Leucothrix mucor DSM 2157: one gene and its partner. The protein of the gene in region 1 binds, or shares a complex with, the protein of each later gene. Links are inferred from orthologs where the notes say so. Each region holds a gene or a part of one and is shown in the gene's direction. Other genes may lie near its edges.

Region 1 (7,210 bases):
TGCTCGGCGCTGTTCCTGAATACCTGCTAGAGCAACTTGTTTAAGTGCATCAATAGCTTGTTCATTGGTAGAATTCATAAGTAAATTAGGTCTTAATGTTGTTATTTAGATGGTTTAAAGCAGTTTGCAGGTCATCCGCTAGTGATATTTCCTGTCGATACACTTTTCCTGAATGTTTCAACTTAAACTCAACGCGATAAGCATGTAAAAACAACCGTTTAAGTTTATTAGTTCGAGCAAACTCTCGGTTTAGAGTGAAGTCACCGTACTTGCTGTCGCCAACAATAGGCAGCTCAAGCTCAGCTAATTGGGTGCGGATTTGATGCATTCGGCCAGTAAGCAATTTAACACTCAGTAGACTGTTATTCTCAAACTGCGCTAAGGGACTAAAGACACTTTCGGAGAGTTTGCCTTCTTCATTATCCGATACCCGCATTTTCTGAGGCCCTTTGCCTTCGGTTCGCTGTAAATGGTTTGAAATGCGTCGTTCCCCTCCTCGCCAATTGCCGAAAACGAGTGCTTGGTAATGCTTACTAATGCCGTCTGTTTTAAACGCTTCGTGCAGGTCCAGTAGCGTTTGTCGATTCTTAGCTAGTAGCAGTAAGCCACTGGTTTCTTTGTCAATTCGATGCACCAGTTCAATGTAAGCAAGATCAGGTCGCAACTGACGAATTACTTCAATAACCCCATGCAAATTATCCGTACCACCATGCACCGCAATGCCGGAGGGTTTATTGATAATAATGAGGTCATCATCTTCTAAGATAATTGAAGCCTCAATCTGCGCAACTAGCCTGGAGCCCGCTTGTTGAACTTCAGTCTCCTCTGGCACATCTCTAATTGGCGCAATACGCAAAATCTCACCTAGTACCAATTTTTTGGTAGGCTTAATTCGCTTTTTATCAACCCTAATCTCACCCTTGCGTAATAGCTTGTAGATCGCTGTTTTAGGAAGGAATTTAAGCTCCTTCAATAAAAAATTATCTATGCGCTGCCCTGCACTGGCTTCGGTGACGGTTATGAAGCTAACCTGGCTATAATCTGTTATCTGTGACATGCGAAGATAATACCTTTAAATGTTGCAAATTACCTGACTTATAAAGATGGTATATGCATGATATATGTATTGCTGCAGTGTAACAAAGTTGTTATATTCAGCGGGTATTTCAATGAGATGCAGGATCGGGGCTGCTGATTACAAAATCAATTGACTTTCGTAATTCATTGCAATCCCTATCCAAAGCTAATACTCGGACGCTCGTTTTTCTACCGACGAGCCTCTACCATGTTGTCTGGACATTAAGTCAAACAGACAGATTAAAACTGGACAAAGATGCAGCGATTTCGCCATCTTGATAACAGTTCCTTTGCCAGTACTGATGATAATTATCGTTAGTTGAACAAGAATTCAAAAGCCCCACGATTATCCGTGTGGTCTTTTAAATCAGCGCTACACCTACGAACGCCGGGAGATAACCATAATCAAGCCCGATCGAACGACGTGTTGCCCTGCCGGAAACCCAGCGTTTAGGGAAACGGATACAGTGTTGTTACTGCGAGAGTAACAAGACACATGGCTTAGTGGACTGTTATTCCAATAACAGGAAGCCCACAACTTACATGAAAAGAATAGTAATTAACGCTACGCAGTCCGAAGAGATTCGTGTGGCAATGGTTGATGGTCAGTATCTTTATGATCTTGATATTGAACATCCCAATCGTACACAGAAAAAATCCAATATTTACAAGGGTATTATTACCCGTCTCGAGCCTAGCTTAGAGGCTGCATTCGTCAACTACGGCGCTGACCGCCACGGCTTCCTGCCATTCAAGGAAATCTCAAAAGATTACTGGAATACTAACGGCAAGAAAATCGAAGGCCGCCCGAATATCCGTGCTGTTCTTAAAGAAGGCCAAGAGCTACTAGTTCAGGTTGATAAGGAAGAGCGTGGTAATAAAGGTGCCGCACTAACGACTCATATCAGCCTTGCTGGTCGTTACTTAGTTCTGATGCCTAACAACCCTCGCGCTGGTGGTGTATCCCGTCGTATCGAAGGAGATGATCGTCACAAGATTCGCGACATCCTCTCTCAGTTAGATATTCCTGAAGGCATGGGCGCAATTGTGCGTACTGCAGGTGTTGGTCGTGAGCTTGATGAGCTGACTTGGGATATGGAATATCTTAAGACACTGTGGCAGGCGATTTCAGATGCTAATGCTCAGCACCCTGCGCCAGTTCTGTTGTATCAAGAAAGTAACGTCATCATTCGCGCACTTCGCGATTACTTCCGAAATGATATCGGCGAGATCCTGATCGACAACGAACGTGTCTATCAGCAAGCGCATGATTTTATTTCTGCAGTAATGCCTCAGAATTTGCGCAAGCTGAAAATGTACACGGATACCGTGCCACTATTCAGCCGCTATCAAGTAGAAAATCAAATTGACTCAGCGTTCCATCGCCAGGTTAACTTGCCTTCTGGTGGTGCGATTGTAATCGATCATACGGAAGCATTGATCTCTATCGATGTTAACTCGGCTCGTGCGACTCGTGGCCAGGGTATCGAAGAAACTGCGCTGAATACCAATCTTGAAGCAGCCGATGAGGTTGCCCGTCAATTACGTTTGCGTGATTTGGGTGGATTGGTTGTTATCGACTTCATTGATATGCTCCCTAACCGTAACCAGCGTGAAGTTGAACGCCGCTTGCGTGACGCACTTAAGATGGACCGTGCACGCGTTCAGGTCGGTCGTATTTCACGCTTTGGCTTGTTGGAAATGTCTCGCCAACGTCTGCGTCCTTCTTTGGGTGAGTCTAGCCAGATTATCTGCCCACGTTGTAGTGGTGAAGGCACCATCCGTGGCGTTGAATCATTAGCACTGTCCATTATGCGTTTGATGGAAGAAGAAGCAATGAAGGATCTGACGGTTCAAGTTGTTGCGGAAACGCCTGTTGCAGTCGCGACCTTCTTGTTAAACGAGAAGCGTAAGCCGTTGAATGATATTCAGGAACGTCATGGTATTCAAATGACGATTATCCCGAATCCAAATCTTGAAACACCGCATTACGAAATTACTCGCCTTAAGGAAGAAGATGTTGAAGACCTTCCTAAGACGTATTTGCGTATGAAGCAAGCGGATACATCTGCTGATGGTCACGCTGGTCACACTGAGCCGACTGTACAAGCTCAGGCGCAGCCAATTGTGTCTCAGGTTCACCCAGCTACACCAACCCCAACGGGTAGCAATAAGCCAGGCCTGATTACTCGTATTATCGCGACGTTGTTTGGTGCGACTAAAGACGCTGAGGCGGACCAGCCGAAGCCGGTCAGAAAGCCAAGTGAGAGTCGTTCAACATCGACGGATAGAAAAAATAGTCGATCTAGCAACAATACGAATAGTCGTTCACAGCAGTCACGCAATAAGACTAAAGATCGCTCTTCTTCATCCAAATCTAATGATGATGCAGTAGATAATAAGGATAGCCGCAATGCTAAGCGCGATGTTGCGGGCAATGATGACTCAGCTAAAAGCTCATCTTCTAGCTCTTCTAAGAAGCCACGCCAGAGTAATCGTAACAAGTCATCAAATAATGCTGATAATAAAGGCAATGATAAGCAGAGTAATACGGATCACCGTAAAGACACTCAAACTACCGCAGCGGTTGATGCTGATGTAGCCAAAGGTCAAGAGTCTGTAACTCCGGAGAAGACGGAAAAGAAGAAGAGCTCACGTTCACGTGGTAAGTCACGTAGAGCACCTAAGGAGACTTCTACTGTGGTTGATCAGGCTCAAAGCGAGCAGACACCTTTGGAAATTACTATTCCATTGGATCGCTCAGGTGATGATAATAAGTCATCCGCTAAAGAGTCGAACACGTCAGGCTCTAGAAAGTCGAATTCTGAGAAAGTGGATATTAACAAGCCTGTGACCTCTTCTGCGAATAAGCAGGTTGAGTCAGTAGAGGCTCCCGCTGAAGCTACTGCAACTGATAGTGCCGATGCTGCAAAAGTTGCTGCTGCATCTGCTGTTGTCGTTGCAGATTCTACTGATACCAATGCTGCTCCAGAGGAAGCTACTGAAACCACCAGCAAGCCAACTAAAACAAGATCACGTTCTAGAAGTCGTAAGCCTCGTAGCTACTCTAAGGCTAAGACTGAAGCACAGGATCAAACGAGTGAGAATACGTCTACAGATGCTTCTGTTAATGCTGATACTAGTGCTACGACAGATACCAATAGCGCGAACCAAATAACTGACTCTAAAGCAGAGGCTAATAAAGCAACAGCAGAGAGTTCGGCAAAGGATAGCGTTGCTGAAGCGACTTCAAGCCCTAAGGCGGATGAAGTTAAGGTTAGCACCGATTCTGCCTCTAAGGTAGATGAAGCAAAGGTGAGCTCTGTTGTTGAGGCTAAAGCGGATGATAGCAAGGCAAGTACTGACTCTGCTCCTAAGGCTGATGAAGCTAAAGCGGGCTCTGATGTTGCCGCTAAAACAAGTGAAGCCAAGACTAGCTCCGATGTTGCTACTAAGCCTAATGCTAGTGCCCAAGCGGAACTGACATTAGTTGAGCCGACTACTCCAAAAGCTGAAGCTGCAAGTCCTGAGCCAGTGAAGGCAGAAAAGTCCGTTGAGGCTGCGCCTAAGCTAGAAGCAACTGAGGCTCCCGCTAAGACAACAACCTCAACACGTAAGACTCGTCGTTCAAGTAGTAAGTCTAATAAGCCAAGTGCCACTGAGGCGCCTAAGGCAGAGGCTAGTGAAAGTAAAGTTGCGGAGTCACCTACTGTTGAAAGTGCGCCTAAGTCGCCCGTGGTTGATGAGCAGCCAGTTGCGGTTGCACCTAAGCCTGTTACTCCAGTTGTTCCAGCGGCTCCTGTTGCTCCGGTAACAACGACAAAAACAACACGTCGTTCAGCTAGCGCACAAACTGCTCCTAAGCCGAAACCTGTAGTTGAAGCAGTTGCTGAGTCTGTGGAGAAGATTGTTCCGATCGTTCCGGAAATTCCGAAGTCGGTAATTAAGACCAGTAAGAAAGTGGTTAGCTCAAGTGCGGTTGCAGTGGCTGAGGTAGAGTCTGCAGCTACGGCATTAGTTAAGCCAGTTGAATTGGTTGAGAGTGCTCCTGAAGCTCCATCTACTCAGGATGAACCAAAGTAGGCTTTGATGCTACATAGTTAGATAAGTATTAAAGGCCAACTTAGTGTTGGCCTTTTTATTGTCTAGGCCAAAGTGTTCCACTATTAGAAATACATAATATACTTATAACAAAACCCATATTTTTTTGTGATCAAAAGCATGAGATAATTGACCCATGATTGAGATATTTTCGTCTGAAAATATGTGATTTAACCTAATTCTGAATACGCCAATGCCGATATATGACCATACTGAAACCGCACACCCTTCTGGATTCAGAGGATTTCGTGTTACGCGGTATTTTGCCAGCGAGAAAAAGAACCGTCAGCGCTGGTTAGGAATCAAAGACAAGCAGATCGAAGCTGTCCACAAAGAGGCTAAGAAACTACTAGCCGAGTGGGAGTTTGAGGCAATGCTCGAAAAGAGCCAGCGCGACCGCATGAAGGTCGAGCGCCCCCAAAACTCTGCTTATGTGACCGGTGTCTCTGGCATCAAAATGAAATTTGTGCGCCATATCAAGCGCCGAGAATCCAGAGCTAAGAAAGTGCGCCCAGGGCGTAAAAAGGTCTACACCTCCGTTATTTACACGCCTTATTTTGTTGTATCTGGCAGCGTTGATGGCAAGAAGTACATCCGCAAGTTTAATATTAAGACGCTAGGCTTTGATCATGCATGGATGAAGGCGGTCATGTACTTAGCCGACCAAAAAAGCATCAAGCACTACACGCATCTATTATCTAAGAAGCCACCGGTAAAGCAGTTCTCGTTGATTCGCAACTGGCAGAACCAGCAAGGCTACGAGATTCCGGAGCACCGCCTGCCAGATGAGTTATTAGATGATGAAGTGCCAGCAGACCCTGCTGATAAGTTCGATCTAAGTAGACTGGTGAAATAAACAAGGCTTTCTGATCGGCTCTTGTTTATGCCTTCTTTTGGGATTTTTTATGACTGTAGGCAGAGATCTTTTGCCATACCCAGCTATCGGGCAGTCGCTCACCGGTTAAGGCGTATTCCAGATACTTTGCATTACGTGTAATGATCTGAATATTGTGATGCGCTATTTTGTTACCACACATTAAGAAGCGATCGCCCTCGTGCACGATACGATTATTTTCCGGGAGAATAACATTTCCCTCTCCACGCTTAAGAAATAGCATTAGTGCTTCTATGTGCTGTTCGCGATCTTCTGGGTGCCTTAATAAGTCCCCCACCACAATTTGAGAATGCTGTAAGCGGTCGACCAGTGCGGGAGTTTGCTTGCGATTGATCTCAAGCTCCCAAAGCTCTGGGTATTCATTACCCATTACCGCGATCATGCGGCTAGCCAGTAAATTGGCACGCTCTCTCTTAAAGCGACTCACAATCCTTAAGAAATCACCAAGCAATGGTGTGCGTAACAAGGCAAAAATCTTATTTGAAATCAAATTACCGCGCTGCATGACCAAATCTAACTTGGCGGCTTCAAAGATCGGGCGATTCTTTTCTTCATTTTGGTGCGCGACCCTGAAAATATTCGGGTTCAATTCCCTAGCGGTCATCAGCACCGAAAGATTATCTGGGTCATTGCCGGTGCCTACGATAATACCAACAGCTTCATCAATTCCGGCTTTGCGTAAGGTCGCTGCTTCCGTTGGGCGTCCGGTAATCGCACCTGAAGGTACGTCACGACGGCTACGATCAGGCTCAATAACGCAGATATTATTGCTCTCGATGTCATCCATATATTGGTATGCAGAGCGACCAAAACGCCCAAAGCCACAGATAATCCAATTTCCGGGTTTAGGTAGTATTAATTCATTGGTACGTACATTTCTGGGGCCAGTCGTCCATTCATAGATTAAATGTAGGCCGGGAGACTGCATCGCCATTGCCAGTCTGGAGGCGAAGGTTTCGAAGGGGTTGATAACCTCGTTGGCGCCAAATGACAGGATATTGGATTCGGCTTCTTTAGTGTCTGCCCGAGCAATCAAGCGGACATTTTTATTTAAGAGTTGGGCGACGATAGCAATGGTTAAATTAACGCGGTCATCATTGGCCAGAGAGATAATACCAGAGCAGAATCGGTGGTTGA
Region 2 (6,049 bases), 1.1 Mb from region 1 along the record:
CAAATCAGCAGCACCGGTGATATGGAAGGCGAAATCCTCGAAACCAACCCCGTTCCGGCACTGGATAGTGCTGCGATTGAAGCGGTATTGGCGCAATTTCGCGGACCCATCGAACAAATTCCTCCAATGCACTCTGCACTCAAACATGAGGGCACGCCTTTATATAAGCTAGCCCGTCAGGGTATTAGCATTGAGCGCAAAGTACGTCATGTCACTATCTACGAACTCACCGTTATTGAGTCTAGTGATACGACACTGACATTAGATGTACTGTGCAGCAAAGGGACTTATATTCGTACCTTAGTTGAAGATATCGGTAATGCACTCGGTTGTGGCGCGTTTGTCGCTGAACTTCGTCGTACTGAAGTCTCTCCTTTTGGAGAATATCCAATCTACACCTTAGAACAGCTAACGGCTTTAGCTGAAACGGGTGGTTTGATGGATATTCTACTGCCGGTTGATACCGCTATTGCGCACTGGCCAAGCCTAAATCTAAATGCCGAAGAAACCCAACGCCTATGCAATGGCTTACGGGTTGAGCGCGATGATGTACCAGAAGCAGAAGGGATTCGTTTGTATGATCCTGAGAACCGCTTTATTGGTACCGGACAACGCCACGAAAGCGGCATGCTAGCGGCAAAACGGCTACTCAGAACCGATTAAAAACGCGCGTCATGTATTTAATCATGCTCACAAAGCATGGTATGATGCGCCGCTGACCCCGCTGCTTGGTATTAATTCTAGTCAATTACCTCTAGGCTTCGGGATTTTAAAACCGATTCACTGATTGGTGAATCATATGTATGGAATAAAAGACTATGTCTTTAAGTGCAGAAATTAAAGCAGCAATCGTTGCTGAATACGCGGTAAAAGAAGGTGATACTGGTTCTTGTGAAGTACAGGTTGCATTGCTAACCGCTAACATCAAGCACCTGACTGAACACTTCAAAGAGCACAAGCATGACCACCACTCACGTCGTGGTTTGCTGAGAATGGTTAACCAGCGTCGTAAGCTGCTGGACTACCTGAACGGTAAAGACTCTGGCCGTTACCAAGAACTGATCAAGCGTCTAGGTCTGCGTCGCTAAGTCAAGTCTGAAAAACACCGCTCTCAGGCGGTGTTTTTCATTGCACCACCGTTTTATATAAGTCGTCACGCAGGAAGGTTGTTCAAAAGTACTTGCGAATACTATCCACGAGTGTTTTTGAACAGCCTGCCGGTGACTCAAAATGATAAAGGAAAAAATATGTTTTCTGTTGTAACGACAACATTCCAGTATGGTGAGCATACTGTTGAGTTAGAAATGGGCGAGATCGCTCGTCAGGCAAGTGCTGCAGTTAAAGTTGATATGGGCGGCACCGTTGCTCTGGTTAGCGTTGTAGGAAAAAAGAACGCTGACTCTGGTCGTGACTTCTTCCCTCTGACGGTTAACTATCAGGAAAAAGTATACGCCGCTGGTAAGATCCCTGGTGGATTCTTCAAGCGCGAAGGTCGTCCAAGCGAAGCAGAGACTCTGACTGCACGTTTGATTGACCGCCCTATTCGTCCGTTATTCCCTGCTGGCTTCATGAATGAAGTTCAGGTAATCGTGACAATCGTTTCGATCAACCCTGAAGTTGATCCTGCTATCGCCGCAATGCTGGGTACTTCAGCAGCACTTGCCGCGTCTGGTATTCCGTTTGCTGGCCCAATTGGTGCGGCTCAAATCGGTTTCATCGATGGCGCATACGTATTAAACCCTAGCAAAACTCAACTGACAGAATCTTCATTGGATTTGATGGTAGCTGGTACTGCTGGTGCGGTTCTGATGGTTGAGTCAGAAGCAAAAGAATTGTCTGAAGAAGTTATGCTTGGCGCAGTGGTATTTGGTCATGACCAAATGCAAAGCGCGATTGCTGCAATCAAAGAATTCGCTTCAGAAGTTGGCACCCCAGCTTGGGATTGGACAGCACCTGAAAAAGATACTGCACTTGAAGCTAAAGTTGCTGAAATCGGTGAAGCTGATTTATTAGCCGCTTTCCAAACTGCTGACAAGATGGAGCGTCAGAACTTAGTTTCTGCTGCTCTGGACAAAATTATTGCTCAACTGATTCCTGAAAATGCGGGCGAAGATGCACCCTCTTTAGATGCAATCAAAGGTGCTTTCAAAGGTCTTGAGAAGAAAGTTGTTCGTGGCCGCGTAATCGCAGGCGAGCCTCGTATTGATGGTCGTGACACAACAACTGTTCGTGATATCGACGTTCGCGTTGGTGTACTGCCAAGGACTCATGGTTCTGCACTGTTCACCCGTGGAGAGACTCAGGCGCTAGTGGTAACGACTCTGGGTACTGCACGTGACGCTCAGATCATTGATGCACTGAGCGGCGAGTACAAAGATCACTTCTTGTTCCACTACAACTTTCCTCCGTACTGCGTCGGTGAAACTGGTTTTGTTGGCTCTCCAAAGCGTCGCGAAATCGGCCACGGTCGCTTGGCGAAGCGCGGTGTGTTAGCGGTTATGCCAGATCAGGAAGAATTCCCATACACGATTCGTGTTGTATCTGAGATCACAGAATCTAATGGTTCAAGCTCAATGGCTTCTGTTTGTGGTTCTTCTCTGGCACTGATGGACGCTGGTGTTCCAATCAAGTCACCGGTTGCTGGTATCGCAATGGGCTTGGTTAAAGAAGGCGACGACTACGCAGTTCTGACTGATATCTTAGGTGATGAAGATCACTTGGGCGACATGGACTTTAAAGTGGCTGGTACTCGTTCTGGTATCAACGCACTACAGATGGATATCAAGATTGACGGTATCACTCGTGAAATCATGCAGAAGGCATTGGATCAAGCGCACGGTGCACGTCTGCACATTCTGGATGAGATGGAGAAAGCAATCTCCAGACCTCGCGAAGAGTTGTCTGAATACGCACCACGTTATGTCACGATGAAAATCAACTCTGACAAAATCCGTGAAGTTATCGGTAAAGGCGGCGAGACTATTCGCAGCATTACTGAGCAGACTGGCACTCAGATTGATATCTCTGACGACGGCACCATCAAGATTGCAGCAGTAGATGGCGTTGCAGCTAACAAAGCGAAGGCGATGATCGAAGCGATCACTGCTGAAGCAGAAGTTGGCAAGATTTACGAAGGTACGGTTGCTAAGATCATGGACTTCGGTGCATTCGTAACAATTCTGCCGGGCAAAGATGGCTTGGTTCACATCTCACAGATCAGCGATGAGCGTGTTGAAGATGTAAACGCACACCTGAAGGAAGGTCAAAAAGTACGTGTTAAGCTGCTAGAGATCGATCGTCAAGGTCGTATGCGCTTGAGCATGAAAGAAGCAAAAGATGCTGATGCAGCGCCAGCTGAGACCGCTGCTGAGTAAGTTTTCACTACTTAGCACCTGTTCTCACTGAGCATCAGGAAAGAAGGTCTCTTTAATCGGAGGCCTTTTTTTTTGCATCCATAACGGATTAAACTACGTTAATACTAATAGATAGAACGTTCAGCGAAGGATTGGTTAATAATAGTAACCTCTCTGAAACTGATTAACCATGGACCTTCTGATGGAAGATAACTTTGCGGCATTACTAAGCCAATGTGCACGACAAGACCAAGCTGCTTTTAAAAAGCTGTATCAAGAAGCATCGCCTAAGCTTTATAGCCTAGCTCTACGCTTGATGCAGAAGCCTGAACTAGCAGAAGACGTGCTACAGGAAGCCTTTATAAAGATCTGGCAAAAAGCCGATAGTTATAATGCCCAAAAAGGTTTGGCCCTAACATGGATGGCAACCATTACCCGTAACAAAGCGCTGGATAAAATGCGCAGCCTGAAATTAAAATCGGCTGAAACAGAAATCCAGTACGAAGGCCTCGACTTTGCTTCGGAAGACCTTGAGCCTGAGCATCAGGAAGGCTTAAGCCAAGAGATGCAACGGTTACGGGAATGCCTGAAGCAGTTACAGCCATCGCAACGGGAATGTATTTTGCTGTCTTATTATTATGGCCATACCCATCAGGAGTTATCCGAAAAACTGAATACCCCGCTCGGAACAGTTAAAGCCTGGATTCGAAGAGGGCTGGAGACACTAAAACCATGTCTGAGTTAAACCGTTATCAGAATCCGGATGTATTCGAAAAACTTGCCATGTCCTATGCTGCCGGAACACTGCATGGACGGGCGCGAACACGCTTCGAAGCGTTGATGGAGCAGCATTTTTATTTGCAAGCGACTGTCTCTGCTTACGAAAGCAAATTTGGTAATTTGGTCGAGCTATTACCCAGCGAAAAACCATCTGACCGCGTTTGGAAAGAAATTGAAGCCAGCATTTTAAGCAGCTTACCCGCACAGGAAGCCTCTAAGGCCGAGCGTAGCAGTTGGTTTGGCTGGTTAAAGCAAGGCTATGCCTATGCCGCTTTAGCCGTCGTAGTCGCTATTTTGGTGGTGGTCAACCCACTTTCAACGGGCAGAGACGCGATTGCTTATGCTGCAGTTTTGGAAAGTGCTGATAACACGCCAATGGCGATTACCCGTATCACACAGGACGACTTGACGTTATCAGTTGATCTGATGAAGGATATCCCGTTAGAAGACGGCGATGTACTGAAGCTGTGGTGCCGCTCTAAAACAGGTGGCAAACCGGTATTTATGGGTGAGCTATCAAAAGGCTCTCGCACCTTGATTAAGATGGATAAAGCAGAGTTTGATCACCTGAAAATGGTTGGCTCGCTGGAAATCACATCTGAGTCTACCGTAAAAGCCAATGGCCCGCACACTGCGATCCTCAAAGGCAGCCTAACCACTGTCACGGAAAATAAATAACAGATTCCTTTTTATGAGTCATTACTTTTTAACATGCCTGAGACCTGTGCGCTCAGGCATGATTTTATTTAGCACCCTATTCTTACTGGCTTGCGGCACGGTCGCACACTCCACCTCCTATCGTGTTTCGATGGAGCCGGATGACCTGAAAAGCTCGCAGTATATGCAACTGAAGCTGGAAGGCAGCTTAGGTATTAGTGGCGCTAAGGTAAATGATTTAGACGTGACTGAGTTATCCGACTTAGCTTGGGATGCCGATGAGAAGCTCCTATACGCAATTTCAGACCGTGGATACCTGTACACCATACGCTTGAGCATCAACAATAACAAACTGACTAAAGCCGATATCATTTCTGCGACGACGCTTAAGGGTAAGAACAAGCAACCCGTTCGGGGACGTGATCAAGACTCCGAAGGCATGACCATCAAAAATGCCAATAACGGACGTGCTGGCGATGCCGAGTTAATTATTTCGTTTGAAGGTAATAGCCGCTTAGTTCGCTACAACACCCGTGGTGATTACTTAGGCGAACTCCCCTTACCCAAAAAACTCAGCAATCACCGTAACTTCCGCCACGGCAATAAAATGCTGGAGAGCCTGACAACGCATCCCAAATATGGCCTGGTTACCGCAGCTGAGTTACCGCTCAAAGCAAACCCAGAAAACCAACAAACACTGTATTCGCAACGTGGGCAAGAGTGGCACTTCCCTCGCCATAAGGCTGCAGAGAGCTCAGTGACTGCACTGGAAGTATTACCCAATGGTGACATATTAGTATTGGAGCGCGCCTTCTCCGGCATCTTTAGCCCGCTGGTGGTTAGCCTGCGGCAGGTGATGCTAAACCAATGCGATAAGTTCTCCCACTGCAAAACGCGCGACTTAGCGGTGTTTAATAGTGGTGAAGGTTGGAATATTGATAACTTTGAAGGCCTAACTCATTTAGGCGGCAATCGCTATTTGATGGTGTCGGATGACAACAAAAATCCATTACAGCAAACCTTGCTAGTGATGTTCGAAATCACGCCTTAAATCGCGCTTACTCCTGAGGTGTAGCGCGAGCAATAGCCCAAACGCTCACTCGTGTAACGCCCGCAGCTTTTAATATTCGCGCCAGCTCATTCGTGGTTGCGGCCGTAGTAACCACATCATCCAGAATTGCGATGTGCGCCGGTAGCGAAGCTCCCTCCTTAACGGCAAACACATCCCGAATATTTTCTATACGCCGCTCAGCACTCAG

Evidence for each region.
Region 2: the proteins of LEUMU_RS25185 (region 1) and pnp are in contact, whole or in part, in a cryo-EM structure (PDB 9QH0), measured with the Escherichia coli proteins. The link is inferred for Leucothrix mucor DSM 2157 from one-to-one orthologs.

What each region holds. Positions count from the first base shown.
Region 1 is NZ_ATTE01000001.1:1,870,151-1,877,360, reverse strand. Bases 1,289-5,360 are described here. They hold LEUMU_RS25185 (Rne/Rng family ribonuclease), read left to right. Parts: upstream 1,289-1,620; coding sequence 1,621-5,160; downstream 5,161-5,360. Outside these bases: LEUMU_RS0108335 (S49 family peptidase), read right to left, coding at 1-78; LEUMU_RS25190 (RluA family pseudouridine synthase), read right to left, coding at 86-1,057; LEUMU_RS0108320 (hypothetical protein), read left to right, coding at 5,372-6,034; LEUMU_RS0108315 (potassium channel family protein), read right to left, coding at 6,060-7,210. UniProt on the Escherichia coli protein: Endoribonuclease that plays a central role in RNA processing and decay. Required for the maturation of 5S and 16S rRNAs and the majority of tRNAs. Also involved in the degradation of most mRNAs.
Region 2 is NZ_ATTE01000001.1:2,993,267-2,999,315, forward strand. What follows is about bases 900-3,810. They hold pnp (polyribonucleotide nucleotidyltransferase), read left to right. Parts: upstream 900-1,247; coding sequence 1,248-3,374; downstream 3,375-3,810. Other genes in these bases: rpsO (30S ribosomal protein S15), read left to right, coding at 900-1,088; LEUMU_RS0113530 (sigma-70 family RNA polymerase sigma factor), read left to right, coding at 3,556-3,810. Also shown: tRNA pseudouridine(55) synthase TruB, read left to right, coding at 1-663; more of rpsO, read left to right, coding at 819-899; more of LEUMU_RS0113530, read left to right, coding at 3,811-4,098; LEUMU_RS0113535 (anti-sigma factor domain-containing protein), read left to right, coding at 4,086-4,811; LEUMU_RS0113540 (esterase-like activity of phytase family protein), read left to right, coding at 4,870-5,841; LEUMU_RS0113545 (ComF family protein), read right to left, coding at 5,849-6,049. UniProt on the Escherichia coli protein: Involved in mRNA degradation. Catalyzes the phosphorolysis of single-stranded polyribonucleotides processively in the 3'- to 5'-direction. Also involved, along with RNase II, in tRNA processing.